DNA from 2 places in the Nonomuraea rubra genome. Region 2 is predicted to be linked to the other one. Evidence: riboswitches for the same ligand, from Rfam matches in the RefSeq annotation. Region 2 holds a riboswitch; the other holds the start of a gene.
The links. Region 2 has a riboswitch for glycine ahead of gcvT (glycine cleavage system aminomethyltransferase GcvT). Riboswitches for the same ligand answer to the same signal wherever they lie in the genome.
Positions count from the first base shown of each region.

Region 1: it holds a riboswitch for glycine, as region 2 does, so the genes downstream of both, gcvP (aminomethyl-transferring glycine dehydrogenase) here and gcvT (glycine cleavage system aminomethyltransferase GcvT) in region 2, are expected to answer to the same signal.

Region 1 is NZ_JACHMI010000001.1:7,336,696-7,347,382, reverse strand. Features, by position in the region: gene HD593_RS33490 (response regulator) at 1-45, shown strand, start outside; gene HD593_RS33485 (hypothetical protein) at 222-635, shown strand; gene HD593_RS33480 (phosphoribosylanthranilate isomerase) at 646-1,233, shown strand; gene HD593_RS64595 (GNAT family N-acetyltransferase) at 1,226-2,128, shown strand; gene clsA (cardiolipin synthase ClsA) at 2,321-2,902, shown strand; gene HD593_RS33465 (mannose-1-phosphate guanyltransferase) at 2,907-5,423, shown strand; gene HD593_RS33460 (FHA domain-containing protein) at 5,692-6,204, shown strand; gene ftsR (transcriptional regulator FtsR) at 6,257-6,910, shown strand; gene HD593_RS33450 (bifunctional nuclease family protein) at 7,043-7,513, shown strand; gene HD593_RS33445 (MerR family transcriptional regulator) at 7,661-8,281, shown strand; glycine riboswitch at 8,362-8,459, shown strand; gene gcvP (aminomethyl-transferring glycine dehydrogenase) at 8,642-10,687, shown strand, end outside.
Region 2 is NZ_JACHMI010000001.1:10,527,087-10,537,773, forward strand. Features, by position in the region: gene HD593_RS47905 (glutamine synthetase family protein) at 1-343, shown strand, start outside; gene HD593_RS47910 (aldehyde dehydrogenase family protein) at 353-1,696, shown strand; gene HD593_RS47915 (3-oxoacyl-ACP reductase) at 1,702-2,466, shown strand; gene HD593_RS47920 (gamma-glutamyl-gamma-aminobutyrate hydrolase family protein) at 2,476-3,162, shown strand; glycine riboswitch at 3,234-3,332, shown strand; glycine riboswitch at 3,333-3,428, shown strand; gene gcvT (glycine cleavage system aminomethyltransferase GcvT) at 3,463-4,548, shown strand; gene gcvH (glycine cleavage system protein GcvH) at 4,545-4,934, shown strand; gene HD593_RS47935 (L-serine ammonia-lyase) at 4,990-6,366, shown strand; gene HD593_RS47940 (hypothetical protein) at 6,363-6,857, opposite strand; gene HD593_RS47945 (DUF6286 domain-containing protein) at 6,897-7,496, opposite strand; gene HD593_RS47950 (amino acid deaminase/aldolase) at 7,634-8,821, shown strand; gene HD593_RS47955 (DUF3618 domain-containing protein) at 8,818-9,150, opposite strand; gene bcp (thioredoxin-dependent thiol peroxidase) at 9,297-9,770, shown strand; tRNA gene HD593_RS47965 (tRNA-Leu) at 9,889-9,971, shown strand; gene HD593_RS47970 (hypothetical protein) at 9,978-10,523, opposite strand.

The DNA of each region.
Region 1 (10,687 bases), 3.2 Mb from region 2:
GTCGACGCCTCCTTCCGGCCCGTACGCCAGCCTCGCGGCGGCTGAGACCCGCCTCCTGCCCGTGCGCCGGCCTGAGGTCCGCGTCCTTCCCTGTACGCCGGCCCTCGCGGCGGCTGGGGTCCGCCGCCGGGCGTACCGGTGAGTCATCCGGCAGGCTGACGACCCCCGGCGGCGCCCGACGCGACCATGTGGTCCTTCACCTCCGTCGAAAGGACCCTTCCATGGCCACGCGCGACACCGTCACCATGCCCCGCCCGGCGGGCCGGGTCTCCTCCGGCCTCCTCTACAGCCTGCGCCTGGCCGTCACCGCCCAGGCGGCGGCGCTGCTCGTGGCCGCCTCGTTCGCCGGCCAGGCGGTGGAGTCGGAGCCGATGATCGAGGCGCACCTGCTGGCCGGCATGGCCGTGCACCTCGTCGCCCTCGTCCAGATCGTGCTGGCCGTCCTCGTCTGGCGGCCGGGACGCGGCGCCGGCTGGCCCGCCCTGGCCAGCGTCGCGCTGTTCCTGGTCGGCGGGCTCCAGCACGTCACCTGGCTGTGGCTCGGGGCGCACCTGCCGGCCGGGGTGACCCTGTTCGGGCTGATCACCGCCGTGCTGGTGTGGGCGTGGTCCCCGGCAGCCGCCCGCCGCCGCTAAGGTCGGAGGCGTGTATGTGAAGATCTGCGGGCTGAGCGAGCCCGAGCACGTGGCCACCGCCGTCGAGGCCGGGGCCGACGCGATCGGGTTCGTCATGACCAGGAGCCCGCGCCGGATCACGCCCGAGCGGGCCGCCTCGCTGGCCGCGCAGGTGCCCGCGCACGTGCTCACCGTCGGCGTCTTCCGCGGCGAGGACCCGGAGACGGTCCGCGCGGCGGCGCTGGCGTCCGGCGTGCGCGCCGTCCAGCTCCACGGCACGCACCCGCACGGCGACTTCACCGCGCTCAAGGACCTCGGCGTCACCCTCATCAGGGCCGTCGACGCCCAGGCCGACCTGCGGTGCGGCGCCTTCGACGAGGACCTGCTCCTGGTGGACGCGCCCCACGCGGGCTCGGGCCGGCAGTGGGACTGGGGCGCGGTGCGCGGCCGGGCGTCCGGGCGGTGGATGCTGGCGGGCGGCCTGGCCCCCGGCAACGTACGCGAGGCGATCGAGGCCGCCGGGCCGTGGGGGGTCGACGTGTCCAGCGGCGTGGAGAGCGCGCCCGGCGTGAAGGACTCGCGCCTGATCGAGGAGTTCCTGCGGAGCGTCCGTGGATGAGCTCGCCCGCGGGCCGGCTCTGGAACGCGGCGGTGCGGCGGCGGACCTGGCCCGGGCCCTCGCCTTCCTCCAGGGTTTCGCCCGGCGCAGGGCGCCCGTGGTGGTGCCGGTGGAGGGCGGGTTCGGGGTGCTGGACGAGCGGTTTCCCGGCTCGTACGACGACAACAAGCTGATCGTCACGGCAGCCGATCCGGCGGCGGGGCGGCGGACGGCGGCTGCCGATCCTGGGGCGGTGAGGCGGCTGGCGGAGGCTGGGGATCCCGAACCGCCAGGTCGGCTGACGGCGGCCGGTGCTGAGGGGCTGGCCGGGCGGTTGATGGCGGCGGCCGATGAGGTGCTGGCGGGGCGCGATCACCGGCTCGTGTGCGTGGACGACGACCGGCTCGGAGAGGCGTGCGCGCCCGCGTTCGACGCCGCCGGCTACGAGCACGAGACGAACCTCGTCATGGCCTTCCGCGGGGAGATCCCGCCCGATCCGCCGCCGGCCGAGCGGCTCACGCTCGCGGAGCTGGAGCCGGTGCTGCGGCGCGACTGGCGCCGTACGCTGCCGCAGGCTCCCGCCGAGGTGATCGACGGGCTCGCCAGGCGGGTCGAGTCCCGGCTGCGCGGCGCCGACACTGTCGGCTTCCGCGGCGTACGCACCCCGTCCGGCGAGATCGCCGCCCGCGCCGACCTGTACGCGCACGGCGGGGTCGCCCAGATCGAGAGCGTCTTCACCGGCGAGGAGCACCGGGGCAAGGGGTACGCGCGCGCCCTGATGAACGCGCTCCTGGCCGAGGCGGCCGGCGCCGAGCTGGTCTTCCTGGTGGCCGACGCGGGCGACTGGCCGCGCCACTTCTACGGACGGCTCGGCTTCGAGGAGGTGGGCCGCACCCACTCCTTCCTTCGCACCTGACCACACCTCCGCGCGACCGCGTTCCCGTGCCCACGACCCCCGCCCCGCGATTCCGGCCCTGCCCCGTGGGTTCCGGTCGGGGCTTGGTCCGGCGCGTCCGCGAGCGGGCCCCGGCCCGAGGGTGTGTGGCCTGGGGAAGCCGGGGCGGGAGGGCGAGCGCTGCGTCGCAGTTCACGCAGTAGGGTCTGCTGCGTGAGCGAAACTTCCGCCGAGGACCGGATCTGGACGGTTCCTAACCTGCTGAGCTTCCTGCGCCTCCTGGGCGTCCCCGTGTTCCTCTGGCTGGTTCTCGTGCCCCAGGCGGACGGCTGGGCCATCGGCGTTCTCGCGGTGGCCGGTTTCACGGACTGGCTCGACGGAAAGATCGCCCGGGCGTTCAATCAGACCAGCAGGCTCGGCCGGCTCATCGACCCGGCGGCGGACAAGCTCTACGTCTTCGCCACCATCTTCGCCCTCCTGCTGCGCGAGGTCATCCCGTGGTGGCTGGTCGTGGTCATCCTCGGGCGTGAACTCTTGGTCGCGAGTTTCTTCCCCGTACTTCGCAAATACGGTTATAAGGCACTTCAAGTGCATTTCCTGGGCAAGGCCGCCATGTTCAACCTCATGTACGCCTTCCCTCTCCTCTTCCTTGCCTCCCACTCTGGGTGGTATGCCGAAATAGCCCGGATTGCCGGGTGGGCCTTCGCGCTCTGGGGAACGGGCCTGTACTGGTGGGCGGGGGTGCTGTATGTGGTACAGGTGCGCCAACTCGTAACCGCGGCCAAGAAGGGGTGATCGGGTGAAGGCGGTCGTCATGGCGGGCGGTGAGGGCACTCGGCTGCGTCCCATGACCGCCAACCAGCCCAAACCCCTGCTTCCCGTGGCCAACCGCCCGATCATGGAGCACGTCCTGCGCCTGCTCAAGCGGCACGGCGTCACCGAGACGGTGGTGACGCTGCAGTTCCTGGCCGCGCTCGTGCGCAACTACTTCGGCGACGGCGACGAGCTGGGCATGAGCCTCCAGTACGCCACCGAGGACATCCCCCTCGGCACCGCCGGCAGCGTCAAGAACGCCGCCGACCGCCTCCGCGACGATCGATTTCTGGTGATCTCCGGAGATGCCCTGACGGATATCGATTTATCCGACATGATCCGTTTTCACCGCGAAAATGGCGCCCTTGTCACGATCGGCCTCAAACGCGTCCCGAACCCGCTCGAATTCGGGATCATCATCGTGGACGACGAGGGCCGCGTACAGCGCTTCCTGGAGAAACCCACCTGGGGCCAGGTCTTCTCCGACACCGTCAACACCGGCATCTACGTCATGGAACCCGAGGTCCTCGACGCCGTCGCGCCCGGCGAGCCCGTCGACTGGTCCTCCGACGTGTTCCCCGCCCTCCTGGAGCGCGGCGCCGCCATCTACGGCTACGTCGCCGACGGCTACTGGGAGGACGTCGGCACCCACGACAGCTACCTCAAGGCCCAGGCCGACGCCCTGTCCGGCAAGGTCGAGCTGGACCTCGGCGGCTTCGAGCTCTCCCCGGGCGTCTGGGTGGCGGACTCGGCCTCGGTGGACCCCGACGCCGTGCTCAAGGGCCCGCTGCTCATCGGCGAATACGCCAAGGTGGAGGCGGGCGCCGAGCTGCGCGAGTACACCGTGCTCGGCAACAACGCGGTCGTCCGCGAGGGCGCGTTCCTGCACCGCGCGGTCGTCCACGACAACGTCTACCTCGGCCCCGGCGCCCACCTGCGCGGCTGCGTGATCGGCAAGAGCACCGACGTGATGGCCGGCGCCCGCATCGAGGAGAACGCCGTCATCGGCGACGAATGCGTCATCGAGGCCGAGGCGTACGTCTCCAGCGGCGTCAGGGTCTACCCGTTCAAGACCATCGAGGCCGGCGCGGTCGTCAACACCAGCGTCATCTGGGAGTCGCGCGGGCAGCGCAACCTGTTCGGCCCGCGCGGCGTCAGCGGCCTGGTCAACGTCGAGATCACCGCCGAGCTGTGCGTGCGTCTGGCCAGCGCGTACGCCACCACCCTCAGGAAGGGCGAGTACGTCGTCGCCTCCCGCGACTGCTCCCTGGCCGCCAGGGCGCTCAAGCGGGCCGTCATCGGCGCGCTCACCGCCGGCGCCATCAACGTGCTCGACCTCGAGGCCGCCCCGCTGCCCGTCACCCGCTTCCACACCGCCCGCGAGTCGGCCGCCGGCGGCATCGCGCTGCGCACCACCCCCGGCGACCCGCAGAGCGTGGACATCGTCATCATGGACGACCGCGGCGCCGACCTGCCGCCGGCCGCGCAGCGCAAGCTGGAGCGGGTCTTCTCCCGCCAGGAGTTCCGCCGCGCGTTCCCCGGCGAGATCGCCGAGCTCGCCTACCCGGCCAGGGCCTTCGAGGACTACACCCACGAGCTGCTGCGCAACGTCGGGGTCAGCGGCGTACGGGACATGAAGGTCGTCGTGGACTGCGCGGGCGGCACCTCCTCGCTGGTGCTGCCCACCCTGCTCGGCCGGGTCGGCGTCGAGGTGCTCACCGTCAACGCCCGACTCGACGACGTCTCGCCCACCGAGACGCTCGCCGAGCGCCGCCGCGACCTGCAACGCCTGTCGGAGCTGGTCAGCAGCTCGCGGGCGGCGTTCGGCGTGCGGTTCGACCCGGTCGGCGAGCGCATCGCCCTGGTGGACGAGAAGGGCCAGCTCATCAGCGAGGAACGGGCGCTGCTCGTCGTGCTCGACCTGGTCGCCGCCGAGCGCAGGGGCGGGCAGGTGGCGCTGCCGGTCACCACGACCCGGGTCGCCGAGCAGGTGTGCCGCTTCCACGGCGTGCAGGTGCAGTGGACCTCCACCGCGCAGGACGCCCTCACCTCGGCCGCCGCCGGGCCCGACATGATCTTCGCGGCCGACGGGCGCGGCGGCTTCGTCGTGCCGGAGTTCAGCCCCGCGATCGACGGGCTGGCCGCGTTCATCCGCCTGCTCGGCCTGGTCGCCCGCACCCGGCTGTCGCTCAGCCAGATCGACGCCAGGATCCCCGAGGTCAAGCTGCTCAAGCGCACCGTGCCCACGCCCTGGGCGGCCAAGGGCGCCGTGATGCGCTCGGTCATCGAGGCGGCCGAGGCCGAGGCCCAGCCCGGGGACCAGGGGCTGCGCGTCGACACCACGGACGGCGTGCGCGTGACCCGCGGCGACGGGAGCTGGGTGCTGGTGCTGCCCGCCGCCGCCGAGCCCGTCACCGACCTGTGGGCCGAGGCGGGGGACGTGGACGGCGCCCAGGCCCTCATCGAACGCTGGGCCCGGATCGTGGAACAGGCCGCGGGGTGATAGCGTCACACGCTGTGATCGAAAAGGCTTTGCCGAAGATGTGCCCAGGGAGTGCCGCAAGATCGTGATGTAGAAACGCGCGGCGGCATGGACCACGGGGCGGGGGCGGCGGTACCTTTGTCTGCGTCCAAACCCAACGTGCAGCGCCCCGCCTTGACCTTTGCCGCTGATCAGCGTAAGTTGCGGCATTCGCAAACTTGAAAAAGCGAAGCGAGGCGCGCCCTGAGCACCGTCGCCGCGTCTTCGCGGTAGGAGGCCGAGCCGATCGATGCCGAGCGTCTACTGCACGCAGTGCGGGCACGCCAACCCCGAGGATGCCCGTTTCTGTTCCCGCTGTGGGTCACCGCTGACCAGACCCGAGGTCTCCGGGGATACCACATCGACGATCTCCGTCGCGGGAATCGAGGCGTACGAGGCTGAGACAGGCGACATGCTCCTGGCCGAGCGGGCGCTGGTCGAGCAGCTGCCGCCAGGCGCGGCGTTGCTCACCGTGACCAGGGGGCCCAACCAGGGCAGTCGTTTCCGGCTCGACAAGGACCTGACCACCACCGGGCGCCACCCGGAGAGCGACATCTTCCTCGACGACATCACCGTCTCCCGCCGCCACGTCGAGTTCTACCGCCACCGCGGCGGCCAGTTCTCCGTGCGCGACGTGGGCAGCCTCAACGGCACCTACGTCAACCGGGAGCGGATCGAGGAGGTTCCTTTGCACTCCGGAGACGAGGTGCAGATCGGCAAGTTCCGCCTTCTCTTCCTGATGCGGGGCAACTCCGGCGCATGAGCGGGCGCAGTGGGCGACTCAAGATGACGGGCGGCCGTTCGCGGGAGGCCGGATGAGCTCTCAGGCGGCACGCTCCCACATGAGCATCGGGGAGGTGCTCGCGCTCCTGCAGGGCGAGTTCCCCGACGTGACGATCTCCAAGATCAGGTTCTTGGAGGGCGAGGGGCTGATCGAGCCCGAGCGCAGCCCGTCCGGCTACCGTAAGTTCACCCACCTGCACGTGGAGCAGCTGCGCTTCATCCTCACCGAGCAGCGTGACCACTACCTGCCGCTGCGGGTGATCAAGGACAGGATGGCCGAGAGCTTCGGCCGGCCGCGCGCCCTGCAGCAGGCCCAGGAGACCAGGCTCAGCCGGGCCGAGCTGCTCGAGGCCGCCGGCATCGACGAGGAGACCCTCACCGAGCTCGAGGACTACGGCCTGCTGGCCGCCGTGGCCAGGCGCTACGACGAGGAGGCGCTCAAGGTGGCCCGCACCGTGGGCGCGCTGGCCCGGTTCGGGCTGCACGCCCGGCACCTGCGGGCGGTCAAGGCGGCGGCCGAGCGGGAGGCCGGTCTGGTCGAGCAGACGGTCGCCCCCATACTCAAGCGGCGCCGCCCGGGAGCCATCGGTGAGGCCGACGAGGTCGCCAGGGAGCTTTCCGCGCTGCTGCTCGACCTGCACGCATCCCTTGTGCGCACGGGCGTGCGATCGGTCCTGGGCCGCTGAGGCCGTAGCGAGCTGGGAGGCGAGGGCACATTCCAGGCCCGCTGGGTGTTACGTTGAATTGCGAAGCCAAGTCAGCAGAAGCGATGATCGAAGAGCTGTGCCGGGTGACCGGTCAGGAATACGGAGCAGCCCGTGTTGCAGATGGAGGTCGTGGGCGTTCGAGTTGAAATGCCCACTAATCAGCCGATCGTCTTGCTCAAGGAGGCACACGGGGAGCGGTTCCTTCCTATATGGATTGGCATGCCCGAAGCCACGGCCATCGCGCTGGCCCAGGCGGAGGAGCCTCCGCCGCGGCCGCTCACCCATGACCTCTTCCGCGACGTGCTGAGCGCCCTGGGTGTCGGCCTGCGTGCGGTCAACATCGTCGCGCTGCGCGACGGCATCTTCTTCGCCGATCTGGTGTTCTCCAACGGTGTGGAGGTGAGCGCGCGGCCGTCCGACTCGATCGCGCTCGCCCTGCGCACCGGGGCCCGCATCTTCGCCAGCGAGGAGGTCGTCCAGGAGGCCGGGGTGATCATCCCGGACGACCAGGAGGACGAGGTGGAGAAGTTCAGGGAGTTCCTTGACACGATCACTCCCGAGGACTTCGGCAGGGCGGGGTAGGTATTTCAGTGCATTTACGCTTCACGACGCGCCGAGCCGGATCGTTGACTGAGCATGGTCACGGTCCTACGGTGCAAGTGAAACCCGTGGTCGCCCTTTACGAACCCCCAGATCAGGCCACGGGATGAGAGAAAGCCGGAGGTCCGCGTGGCGGTCAGCAGCGGCGAGGGAAAGACGGCCGGCCAGGAAGATCCGGTGCGGCGCGAGAGCGCGCGGCAGCGTGCCGGGGAGCAGGGTCTGCTCTTCGACGAGCAGCCGACGGCGCTGCCGGGCGACATCGGATACCGCGGGCCGACGGCCTGCGCCGCGGCCGGCATCACCTACAGGCAGCTGGACTACTGGGCGCGCACGGGCCTGGTCGAGCCGACGATAAGGGCCGCGCACGGCTCGGGCTCCCAGCGGCTCTACAGCTTCCGCGACATCCTGGTGCTCAAGGTCGTCAAGCGGCTCCTCGACACCGGGGTGTCGCTGCAGCAGATCCGCACGGCGGTGCAGCACCTGCGTGACCGCGGGGTCGCCGACCTCGCGCAGATCACGCTCATGAGCGACGGTGTCAGCGTCTACGAGTGCACCTCGGCCGACGAGGTGATCGACCTGCTCCAGGGCGGCCAGGGCGTGTTCGGCATCGCGCTCGGGCGGGTCTGGCGAGAGGTCGAGGGCTCCCTCGCGGAGCTGCCGGGGGAACGCGCGGCGGTCGAGGACACCGTCCCGGCCGACCATCCCGCTGACGAACTGGCCCGCAGGCGCCGCGCCCGCCGTACCGGCTGAGATCCGGCCAGGAGAGGGCACGCGTGGTCCGGTGAGCGGTTATCGGGGCCTACCGTAGTAATCTAGGACAGTAAGGCTGACGACCCCGTGCGGGAGAGTCCCCGGGCACCTGGTCCCGGGGCGCCGAAGGAGCAACCCTCCCCGGAATCTCTCAGGCATCCAGTACCGCTCGGGTGAGGCAACTCTGGAAAGCAGGCGCGCCCGCCAGGCGCGCCTCACCGACGGTGCAAGCCCCACCGGGGGTGAAGCTCTCAGGTCGTGGCGCCGCCGCACATCGCGGGGCCGCGCTGACAGAGGGGGAGACCCGGCACTCGTCCGCGCCCTGGCGCCGGTCTCCATACGCCTCGGGAGGCACACCCCATGACCGATCTGTCAGCTCCGCCGTTCTCGTCCAGGCATATCGGCCCCTCGGAGCCCGAGCAGCTGCGCATGCTCGAGGCCGTGGGCTTCGAATCCGTCGCGGACCTGGTCGCGGTGGCCGTTCCCGAGGCGATCAGAGCCAAGGACAGGCTCAAGCTGCCCGCCGCGATCGGCGAGGCCGAGGCCATCGCCGAGCTGCGCGCGCTGGCCGGGCGTAACCGGGTGCTCACCTCCATGATCGGCCTGGGCTACTACGACACCGTCACGCCCGGCGTCATCCGCCGCAACCTGCTGGAGAACCCGGGCTGGTACACCGCCTACACCCCGTACCAGCCGGAGATCTCGCAGGGCCGCCTGGAGGCGCTGCTGAACTTCCAGACGGTCGTCTCCGACCTCACCGGCCTGCCCGTCGCGGGCGCGTCGCTGCTGGACGAGGGCACCGCCGCGGCCGAGGCCATGACGCTGGCCCGCAGGGCGGGCAAGTCGAAGAGCGACGTGTTCGTGGTGGACGCCGACGCGCTGCCCCAGACCAAGGCCGTGCTGGCCACCAGGGCGGAGCCGCTCGGCATCACGCTGGTCGAGCACGACCTGGACGGCGAGCTGCCCGAGTGCTTCGGGCTGCTCGTGCAGTATCCGGGCGCGTCCGGGCGGCTGCGTGACTTCCGCGCCGTGGCCGCCGCCGCGCACGAGGCGGGCGCGCTCGTCGTGGCCGCCGCCGACCTGCTGGCGCTGACGCTGGTCGCCGCGCCCGGAGAGCTGGGCGCCGACATCGCGATCGGGTCCTCGCAGCGGTTCGGGGTGCCGTTCGGGTTCGGCGGGCCGCACGCCGCGTACATGTCCGTACGCGAGGGCCTGCAGCGGCAGCTTCCCGGACGGCTCGTCGGCGTGTCCGTGGACGCCGACGGCGACCCCGCCTACCGCCTGGCCCTGCAGACCCGCGAGCAGCACATCCGCCGCGAGAAGGCCACCAGCAACATCTGCACCGCCCAGGTGCTGCTCGCCGTCATCGCCGGCATGTACGCCGTCTACCACGGCCCCGAGGGCCTGCGCGGCATCGGCCACCGCGTGCACCGCCACGCCACCGCCCTGGCCGAGGGGCTGCGCGGCGGCGGCGTGGAGATCGTGCACGGCGAGTTCTTCGACACGGTGCTGGCCCGCGTGCCCGGCAGGGCCGCCGCCGTCGTGGCCGCCGCGGCCGAGCGGGGCGTCAACCTCTGGCAGGTGGACGCCGACCACGTCTCCGTGGCCTGCGACGAGAAGACCGGCGCCGCCGAGCTGGCCCAGGTGTGGGCGGCGTTCGGCGTGAGCGCCGCGGTGGCCCCCGAGGACGCCCCCGACGCGCTGCCCGCCGACCTGCTGCGCGAGAGCCCGTACCTGACCCACCCGGTCTTCCACAGCCACCGCTCCGAGACCGCGATGCTGCGCTACCTGCGCAAGCTGCAGGACAAGGACATCGCGCTGGACCGCTCGATGATCCCGCTCGGCTCGTGCACGATGAAGCTGAACGCGACCACCGAGATGGAGCCGATCACCTGGCCCGAGTTCGCCGCGATCCACCCGTACGCGCCGGACGACCAGTCCGAGGGCTACCGCGAGCTGATCGGCACGCTGGAGGGCTGGCTGGCCGAGGTGACCGGCTACGACGCCGTCTCCATCCAGCCGAACGCCGGCTCGCAGGGCGAGTTCGCCGGGCTGCTGGCCATCCGCGCCTACCACCGCGCCAACGGCCACGGCGAGCGCGACGTGTGCCTCATCCCGTCCTCCGCCCACGGCACGAACGCCGCCAGCGCCATCATGGCCGGCATGCGGGTCGTGGTCGTGGCCTGCGACAGCGACGGCAACGTGGACCTGGCCGACCTGGACGCCAAGATCGACAAGCACCGCGACGCGCTGGCGGCGATCATGGTGACGTACCCGTCCACGCACGGCGTGTACGAGGAGACGATCACCGAGGTGTGCGCCAAGGTGCACGAGGCCGGCGGCCAGGTGTACGTGGACGGCGCCAACCTCAACGCCCTGGTCGGGCTGGCCAAGCCGGGCGAGTTC
Region 2 (10,687 bases):
CGTCGGCCACGGGAGCTCGCTGCGGGTGGAGAACCGGGTGCCGGGCGGCGACGTGAACCCGTACCTGGCGGTGTCGGCGCTGGTCGCGGCCGGCCTGTACGGCATCGACGCCGAGCTGCCGCTGGAGGACCCGTACGACGGCAACGCCTACGACTCCGGCGCCGAGACGGTGCCGCACACGCTGCGCGACGCGCTGGCGCTGTTCGAGGGGTCGAAGCTGGCGCGCGAGACGTTCGGCGAGGACGTGGTGGAGCACTACGCGAACAACGCGCGGGTGGAGCTGGCCGCGTTCGACGCGGCGGTGACGGATTGGGAGCTGTTCCGTGGTTTCGAACGGATGTGACGGGAGCGCATGAAGATCGTCAACCCGGCGACGGAGGAAGTCGTCGCCGACGTCGAGCTCGCCGGCGCGGCCGAGGTCGACCGGGCCGTGGAGCGTGCCAGGAAGGCGCAGGCGGCCTGGCGCGAGGTGGCGCCGGGCGACCGGGCGCGGCTGCTGCGCCGGTTCGCCGAGCTGGTGGACGGGCACGGCGAGGAGCTGGCGCTGCTGGAGCTGACCAACGCCGGGCACACCATCGGCAACGCCCGCTGGGAGGCGGGCAACGTCCGGGACGTGCTGCACTTCTACGCCGGCGCGCCCGAGCGCAACCACGGCAAGCAGATCCCGGTGCCCGGCGGCGTGGACCTCACGTTCCAGGAGCCCCTGGGCGTGGTGGGGATCATCGTGCCGTGGAACTTCCCCATGGTGATCATGATGTGGGGCGTGGCCCCGGCTCTCGCGGCGGGTAACACGGTGATCGTGAAGCCCGCCGAGTGGACTCCGCTGACCGCGCTGAGGCTGGCAGAGCTGGCCCTGGCGGCGGGCCTCCCCGAGGGGGTGCTCCAGGTTCTGCCTGGGGCAGGGGAGGTCGCGGGGGCCCGCCTGGTGGAGCATCCGGACGTGGCGAAGATCGTGTTCACCGGCTCGACCGAGGTGGGCAGGGAGATCGCGGCCAAGGCGGGGCGGCAGGTCAAGCGGGTGACGCTGGAGCTGGGCGGCAAGTCCGCGAACATCGTCTTCGCCGACGCCGATCTCGACAAGGCGGCGCGAACCGCGCCCTACGCCGTGTTCGACAACGCCGGGCAGGACTGCTGCGCCCGGTCCAGGATCCTCGTCCAGGCGAGCGTGTACGACGCGTTCATGGAGCGCCTGGCCGAGGCGGTACGCGGCGTCGTGGTCGGCGACCCCCTCGACGAGGCCACCGAGATGGGCCCCCTGATCAGCGCCGGGCACCTCGAACGGGTCCGCGGCTTCGTGGACGGCACCCCCCACCTCCAGGGGTCCTGCCCCGAGGGCAAGGGCTACTGGTTCCCGCCGACCGTCCTGACCCCCGAGGTCACCGACCGGGCGTTCACCGAGGAGATCTTCGGCCCCGTGGTGTCGGTGGTCAGGTTCGAGGACGAGGCGCAGGCCGTACGGATCGCCAACGACACCCCGTACGGCCTGAGCGGCTCCATCTGGACCCGCGACGTCGGGCGGGCGCTGCGCGTGGCCAGGGCCGTCGAGTCGGGCGCCCTGTCGGTGAACTCCCACTCCTCGGTCCGCTACTGGACCCCGTTCGGCGGCTTCAAGCAGTCCGGCCTCGGCAGGGAGCTCGGCCCTGACGCGCTGGCGGCGTTCACCGAGACCAAGAACGTCTTCATCTCAACGGAGTGACACACATGCAGCGGTTGCAGGATCGGGTGGCGGTCATCACGGGCGCGGGCAGCGGGATCGGGCTGGCCACGGCCCGCCGGTTCGCCGACGAGGGCGCCAGGGTGGTCTGCGCGGACGTCGACGAGGAGGCGGGTGTCAAGGCCGCGGCCGAGGTGGGCGGCCTGTTCGTCAAGGCCGACGTGACCAGCGAGGACGACGTCGTCCGGATGTTCGCGACTGCGCACGACGCGTACGGCAGTGTGGACGTCGCCTTCAACAACGCCGGCATCTCGCCGCCCGACGACGACTCGATCCTGGAGACCGGCCTCGACGCCTGGCGCCGCGTCCAGGAGGTGAACCTGACCAGCGTCTACCTGTGCTGCAAGCACGTCATCCCGTACATGCGCCGCCAGGGCAAGGGCTCGATCATCAACACCGCGTCGTTCGTGGCCGTGATGGGGTCGGCGACCTCGCAGATCTCCTACACCGCCTCGAAGGGCGGGGTGCTGGCGATGTCGCGGGAGCTGGGCGTGCAGTTCGCCAGGGAGGGCATCCGGGTCAACGCGCTGTGCCCGGGGCCGGTGAACACGCCGCTGCTGCGGGAGCTGTTCGCCAAGGACCCGGAGCGGGCGCAGCGGCGGCTGGTGCACGTGCCCGTGGGCCGCTTCGCCGAGGCGTCGGAGATCGCGGCCGCGGTGGCGTTCCTGGCCAGCGACGACGCCTCGTTCATCACGGCCAGCGAGTTCCTGGTGGACGGCGGCATCTCCGGTGCCTACGTCACGCCGCTGTAGGTGACGGTCATGGGTCCCGTCATCGGCATCACCTGTTACGCCGAGACCGCCTCGTTCACGGTCTGGCAGGACACCCCTGCCGCGCTGCTGCCGTACGCGTACGTGGAGCAGGTCGTGCGCGCGGGCGGCCAGCCGGTCCTGCTGCCGCCGGCCGGGGAGCCGGCCGGCCTGGTACGCCGCCTGGACGGGCTGATCCTGGCCGGAGGCGGCGACATCGACCCGGCCAGGTACGGCGCCGAGCCGCACGAACGCAGCGGCTACGTCCGGAAATTCCGCGATGAAGCAGAGTTCGCCCTGCTCGCCGCGGCCCTCGACGCCGGCCTGCCCTTCCTCGGCATCTGCCGCGGCCTCCAGGTGCTCAACGTGGCCCTCGGCGGCAGCCTGCACCAGCACCTGCCCGACGTGGTCGGCCACACGGACCACTGCCCGGGCCCCGGCCGCTTCGGGCACCTGCCCGTCACCCCCGTCCCCGGCACCGGCCTGGCCAAGGCGCTGGGCGAGGAGCCGGTGGCGGTCCCCCACTACCACCACCAGTCCGTGGACCGGCTCGCCCCCGGCCTGACGGTCACCGCCACCACCGAGGACGGCACGGTCGAGGCCGTGGAGTCCTCCGGGGCGTTCACCATGGCCGTGCAGTGGCACCCGGAGGCGGCCGCGGACCACGCGTTGTTCGAGGCGCTCGTGCACGCCTGCTGACGAGTCGTCCACATCCGGCCCGCGACGCGACAACAGCCCCTCGACGGCACTAGGCTGACGGACATCACCGTCGAAACCGTGCGGGAGAGCACCCTGACAAGCCGGTCAGGGTCCCTGAAGGAGCAAGCCCTCCCCGCGAACCTCTCAAGGCAAAGGACCGCACGGACGAGGTGTCCTCTGGAAAGCAGGCCCGCGGGCCTCGCCGAAGGTGAAAGTCCGGCAAAAGTCGGGCGAAGCTCTCAGGCATCGATGACAGAGGGGGAGGATGCTGGCATCCACTCCTGTCCTGAGGTGCGACAAATGTCCCGACCGACACCGCTACGAGACGTTCACGAGAGCCTCGGCGCCACCCTCACCGACTTCGCCGGGTGGCTCATGCCCCTCCGGTACGGCAGCGAGTCCGCCGAGCACCGGGCCGTCCGCGAGGCGGCCGGGCTGTTCGACCTCTCGCACATGGGCGAGATCTTCCTGACCGGGCCGCAGGCGGGCGAGGCGCTGGACTACGCGCTGGTCGGCCACCTGTCGGCGCTGGCACCCGGCCGGGCCAGGTACACCATGATCGTGAACGAGCGCGGCGGGGTGCTCGACGACCTCATCGTCTACCGGCTCGGGGACGAGGAGTTCATGGTCGTGGCCAACGCCTCGAACTACCAGAAGGTCGCCGCCGAGCTGCGGGAGCGCGCGAAGCCGTACGACGCGGTGGTGGAGGACCGTTCGGACCGGTACGCGCTGATCGCCGTCCAGGGCCCGCGCGCCCAGGAGATCCTCGCCACGCTCACCGACGCCGACCTCGACGGCCTCAAGTACTACGCTGGCCTGCCCGGCCAGGTGGACGGCCGGCAGGCGCTGATCGCCCGCACCGGGTACACCGGCGAGGACGGGTTCGAGCTGTTCGTGGCGAACCAGGACGCCGTGCCGCTCTGGCACGCGATCGCGGCGGCCGGCGAGCCGCACGGGCTCAGGCCCGCGGGCCTGTCCAGCCGCGACACGCTCAGGCTGGAGGCCGGCATGCCGCTGTACGGCAACGAGCTGAGCGCGGAGCTGACCCCGTTCGACGCGGGGCTGGGCAGGGTGGTGAAATTCGACAAGCCGGGCGACTTCGTCGGCAGGTCGGCGCTCGAGGCGGTCAAGGACGACCCGCCGCGGCGCAGGCTCGTCGGCCTGGTCGCGCGGAACCGCCGGGTGCCGCGCCACGGTTACCCGGTCACCAAGGACGGCGTCGTCGTCGGCGAGGTCACCAGCGGTGCGCCCTCCCAGACCCTGGGAAAGCCCATCGCGATGGCCTACGTGGACACCGGCGCCGAATCAGGCCTGGCCGTGGACATCCGGGGCAGCCATGAACCTATGGACCTGGTTGAGCTGCCCTTTTACAGGAGGAACAAGTGAGCAACATCCCTGACGACCTGAGCTACACCAAGGAGCACGAGTGGGTGGCCGGGCTGGACGACAGCACCACCGTGACGATCGGCATCACGGCCTTCGCCGCCGAGTCCCTTGGTGACGTCGTCTTCGTGCAGCTCCCCGAGGTCGGCTCGACCGTCGAGCCGGGCGACTCCGTCGGCGAGGTGGAGTCGACCAAGTCCGTGAACGAGATCTACTCCCCGGTCGGCGGCGAGGTCACCGAGGTGAACCAGTCCGTCGTGGACGACCCGGGTCTGGTCAACAGCGACCCGTACGGCGAGGGCTGGATGTTCAAGGTGCGCGTGGAAGGCGACCCCGAGGACCTGCTCTCACCCGAGGAGTACACCGCCCTGACCTCGGGCGACTCCTGACCCAACCGCCGGGGCCCCGCCGCGGGCCCCGGCCTTTCGAGAAGGGCGCACATCAATGGCGATCAGCGTCTTCGACCTCTTCAAGATCGGCATCGGCCCGTCGAGCTCCCACACGGGCGGCCCGATGGCCGCGGCGCACAAGTTCGTGCGCGGCCTGCACGAGGACGGCCTGCTGGAGCGGGTCGCGCGCGTGGAGGCCATCCTGTACGGCTCGCTCGGCCTGACCGGCAAGGGCCACGGCAGCGACAAGGCGGTCCTGCTCGGCCTGTCCGGCGAGAAGCCCGAGCTGGTGGACGTGGACACCGTCGACGCCCGGATCGCCGGGATGCGCGAGTCGGGCACCGTCAAGCTCTACGGCACCCGCGAGATCCCCTTCGTCGTCGGCGAGCACCTGGTCTTCGAGCGCAAGATCTCCCTGCCCGAGCACCCGAACGGCATGCGCTTCACCGCCTACGCCGACTCGGGCGAGCGGCTGCGGGAGAAGGTCTACTTCTCGGTCGGCGGCGGCTTCGTCGTGGACGAGAAGGCCACCGGCGCCGACCGCATCAAGCCCGACGACACCGTGCTGCCCTTCCCCTTCACCACCGGCGAGGAGCTGCTCAAGCACTGCTCGAACACCGGCCTGTCGATCTCCGCCCTGATGCTGGAGAACGAGCGGGCGTTCGGCCGTACCGAGGAGGAGATCCGCCGGGGCCTGCTGCACCTGTGGCAGGTCATGTCGGAGTGCGTGCGCCGCGGCATCTCCAAGGAGGGCGTGCTGCCGGGCGGCCTGAAGGTCAAGCGGCGCGCCAACCAGCTCTACCGCCGCCTGCAGTCCGAGTCGCCGGAGAAGGACCCGTTGCAGGCCATGGACTGGGTCACGCTGTTCGCCCTGGCGGTCAACGAGGAGAACGCCGCCGGCGGCCGCATCGTCACCGCGCCCACCAACGGCGCCGCCGGCATCATCCCGGCCGTCCTGACCTACTACACCCGCTTCGTCCCGCACGCCGACGACGACGGCGTGGTCCGCTTCCTGCTGACGGCGGGCGCGATCGGCGTGCTGTTCAAGGAGAACGCCTCGATCTCGGGCGCCGAGGTGGGCTGCCAGGGCGAGGTGGGCTCGGCCTGCTCGATGGCCTCCGCCGCGCTCACGGAGGTGCTCGGGGGCACGCCCGAGCAGGTGGAGAACGCCGCCGAGATCGGCATCGAGCACAACCTGGGGCTGACCTGCGACCCGATCGGCGGCCTCGTCCAGATCCCGTGCATCGAGCGCAACGCCGTGGCCTCCAACAAGGCCATCACGGCGGCCCGCATCGCGCTGCGCGGCGACGGCAAGCACTACGTGGCGCTGGACAAGGCCATCAAGACGATGCGCGACACGGGGCGGGACATGCTGGACAAGTACAAGGAGACCTCGCGCGGCGGGCTCGCCGTCAACGTCATCGAGTGCTAGCGCCGCACGTGCAGCCGTACCACCGCGGGGGTCTCGTCGTCGCGGACCTCGCGGCGGATGCGGCCCACGATGTCCTGGTCCAGCTTGCTCACCACCGCGCCCACGTCGGCCGCCGCCGGGCAGGTCAGGCCGATGTGCAGGCCGTCCTCCGCGACCCGCACCCCCGTCCTGCTCAGCCCGTCCACGCCCTTGAGCCCGACGAACAGCATGGCCGTGCCCGTGCCGTTGTGGGTGCCGCGGCGGCCCCAGCCCAGGCCGACCAGCAGCCAGCGCAGCGCGACCAGGGCCAGCAGGAGCAGGCCCAGCGCGAGGAACCACAGCGGCCACGGGTCCTCCGCCAGCGCGCGGTGCGCCTGGGCGGGCAGCACCTTGGCGGTGGGCGGGAGCTCGAAGAAGCGGTCGTGGCCGCGTAGCCACGCGTACCCGCCCGCGCCCAGCAGCGCCGCCCCGACGATCGCCAGACCGGCCCGGTTACCGGCGTACTGACGCATCAGCCGCGGCCCCCTTCCCTTCCGACATTGCGGCCGGCCTCATCCGGCCCTCCTGCGCAGGCGGACCACGACCTCGCCCGTGCCCAGCGTGCCGACGCCCGCCAGGCGGTCGCCCACGGCCGTGCCGACCTGCCTGAGCATCTGGCCCGTGCTCTCCGCGCCGGTCGTGACGGTGACCTCGATGGTGCGGCGGCGCAGCCGTACGCGGGCTTTGTCCACCCCCGCGACCTGCTGCGCCGCCGCGCGCAGCGTGCGGCGCAGGCCAGAGCGGGTGATGCCGATGACGATCAGCGGGTCGGACGTCTCCACCGGCACGAGGCCGGAGCGGCCGGGCACGATCGCCAGCAGCAGCATGAGCGTGCCGGCGCCCGCCGCCACCAGGGCCGCGGTGGCCGTCTCCGGCCAGGTGGTCCGGCCCGCCAGCTCGACCACCTCGTTCACCGGGACCCAGCCGAGCGGCGCGCCGAGCAGCGCCGACACCACCTCGGCCGCGGTCGCCCCCAGCCCGCCGGCCAGCACGAGCGCGAGCAGGGCTCCGGGGACGGTACGCGCCGGCCTGAGCACCCTGCGCGCCCTGCGCAGCCCGGTGTCCCGGGGGGCGACGACGGCGCCGGGCAGAATCTGCTGAAGCGTGGTCATCACAACGACAGACGTACATGCACCCCGCATGGCCTGAACCGCGCCCTCGCCGCCGATTTGCCCGAACATTACGGGGACCGCGTTTAACGCGAACAAGTCTCATGTTCTTTTGCCCGTTATGCGGTTACGCTGCCGGTATGGATGACCGCCAGCGCTACGACCGCGCCACAGCGGCCCTGGAACCACCGTTCGCGATCGTCGACCTCGCCGCCATGCGGGCCAACGCGGCAGACCTCGTACGCCGGGCCGCGGGCAAGCCGATCAGGGTCGCCAGCAAGTCCATCCGCAGCCGCGCCCTGCTCGAACACATCCTGGCCATGGACGGCTTCCGCGGCGTCATGGCGTACACGCTCCCCGAGGCGCTCTGGCTGGCGGCCGGCGGCATCACCGACATCCTCGTGGCCTACCCCACGGCCGACCGGCAGGCGCTGGCCGCCCTGGCGGCGGACGCGCGCGCCGCCGCGCAGATCACCGTGACCGTCGACTCGGCCGCCCACCTCGACTACCTGGAAGCCGCCGTGGCCCCGGTGCACCCGCGCGCCGAGCTGCGGCTCTGCCTCGACCTCGACGCCGCCTACGTCGCCTTCGGCCGCAGGGTGGGTGCCCTGCGCTCCCCCGTCCGCGAGCCGCACGAGGCCGCCGACCTGGCCGCCGACATCGCCAAGCGGCCCGGCTTCCGGCTGGTGGGGCTGCTGGCGTACGAGGCGCAGATCGCCGGCGTCGGCGACGCCCCGCCCTCGAACGCCGCCCGCGCCCGCCTCATCCGGCTCATGCAGGCCCTGTCCGCCCGCGAGCTCGTCCTGCGCCGCGGCCGCGTCGTGAACGCCGTACGGCAGTTCGCCGACCTCGAGTTCGTCAACGGCGGCGGCACCGGCTCCGTGGAGCTCACCACGCGCGAGAAGGCCATCACGGAGCTGGCGGCGGGCTCCGGCTTCTTCCATCCGCGGCTGTTCGACTTCTACCGCCGCTTCACCGGACGCCCGGCCGCGCTCTTCGCCCTGCCGGTGGTGCGCCGCCCAGCCCCGGACACGGTGACCGTGCTCGGCGGCGGCTACCTCGCCTCCGGCCCCGTCGGCCCGGCCCGCGCGCCGCAGCCGTACCTGCCCGCCGGGCTGCGTTACGCGCCCGAGGAGGGCGCGGGCGAGGTGCAGACGCCGCTGCTCGGCCAGGCGGCCGGCGACCTGCGGCTCGGCGACCGGGTGTGGTTCAGGCACGCCAAGGCCGGCGAGCTGTGCGAGCACTTCGACGCGCTGCACCTCGTCGACGGCGACACCGTGGTGGAGCCGGTCCCGACGTATCGGGGCGAGGGCCGTACGTTCCTCTAGCGCCGCCTGCGCCTGCGACGCCAGAGCACGACGGCCGCCCCCACGACCAGCACCGCGCCGACCCCGATCAGCAGCGGCCCCAGCTCGGGCCGCTCCTCCTCCCACACCCGGTCGGGGTCGTCCCCGAACTCGACCGGCCGCGGCGTCATGCCCAGCGCGTCACCCACGGACGCCACGAAGTGGCCCGCCCTGCTCCTGACGTCGGCCACCGTACGCTCGGCGACCCGCTTGGGGCTCACCCGGTCGGCAATGGCGTCGACCGTCTGCGCCAACTCCGCGCGCGTCCGCGCGATCCGCCGCTCCAGCTCGTCGGGATCGGTGTCAGCCATGGCTCTCCTTTCGACCGTACGCGGGCCCCGCGCCGCGTGCCGAGCGGGTTCCGTCCGTTCTGGTCGTGATCAGTCTGTCAGGTCGGCGCGCCGGACGGCACAACGGCCGGGCCGGTAGGTTGGCGGGAAGAACGTAGGAGGGCCCATTGACCGAGACCAGACTCACGCCCGGCGACGCCGCGCCGGAGTTCACGCTACCCACCGCCGACGGCGGCACCATCTCGCTCGACACCTATCGCGGCAAGCGGGTGATCCTCTATTTCTACCCCGCCGCGATGACCCCCGGCTGCACCAAGCAGGCCTGCGACTTCCGCGACAACCTCAGCCAGCTCACGGACGAGGGTTTCGTCGTCCTCGGCGTGTCGAAGGACAAGCCGGCGAAGCTGGCCAAGTTCGCCGAGCGTGACGCGCTGACCTTCCCGCTGCTGTCCGACCCCGACCTGGCCGTGCACCAGGCGTACGGGGCGTACGGCACGAAGAAGCTGTACGGGAAGGAGGTCGTCGGGGTGATCCGGTCGACGTTCGTCATCGACGGCGACGGGAAGGTGGAGCAGGCGCTCTACAACGTGAAGGCGACGGGACACGTGGCCTCGCTCAAGAAGAAGCTCGGCCTGTCCTGAGCACCACCGGGCCCTCCCTCCCGGAGGGCCCGATTGATCGTCTTCTCGTCCGCACAAACGCCTCGGGCTCGCATGCGGAGCGCTAAACTTGTGTCCGGCCCGCTGTGGCGGGGAAGGCGCGGGCGTGGCGAAATGGCATACGCGGCAGGTTTAGGTCCTGTTGGTGGAGACACTGTGGGGGTTCGAGTCCCCCCGCCCGCACACCTGTCAGCCCGTGTAGGTCGGGTCAGGGAAGACATACTCCGGCGGCTCGTCGGGAGCCAGTCTTCCGCGTGGCTCCAGCACGCAGTAGGCCCCGTCGCCGCTCTCGTAGCACTCCGGCCCCTTCAGCCTGGGGCCCCACTCGCGGTGCTGCCCCCAGCCAGGGGCCTCCATCCGCATGCCGTGGTCGTGATCGTGGGCGAGGTCGCTGAAGGCCGCCACGGTGACGCCGCCGAGCAGGCCGCCGACGACGAGCCCGACCAGCCCGGCGCCCATGACCTGGGTCCGCCTGCGGCGCAGGAAGTCGCCGAAGGGTGCCTGCTCGCGCTCCCATGAGGCGGGGTTCGGCTGGGTGGGCGGGAGGTAGGTGGAGGCGCGGTCGGCCTGCTCGCCGTACTTGAGCGGGCCGGGCTCGTGCAGCTCCCGGGTCGGCTCAGGCCGGTTCGGCTCGGACTGGTCCTGCTCGGTCTGGCTCGGCTCCGACGACGGGGTCGGGTCGCGCGGCGCTTCCTCTTCGCCGCGCGACCCGGCGTCGCGATCATGATCCGCCATCACGATCTCCCTTTACTCGCCCCCAGAGGGGGCGCTCCCAGTAATAGAGGATGCCAAAGCCACCGTAAGCCCCATGTAAGAGCAAATCCATGTAAGACCTGGGTCGTACTCCTACTTCCGCCTCCAGGCGGACCAATGTCCCGCTGGCGCTACATATCGTGATG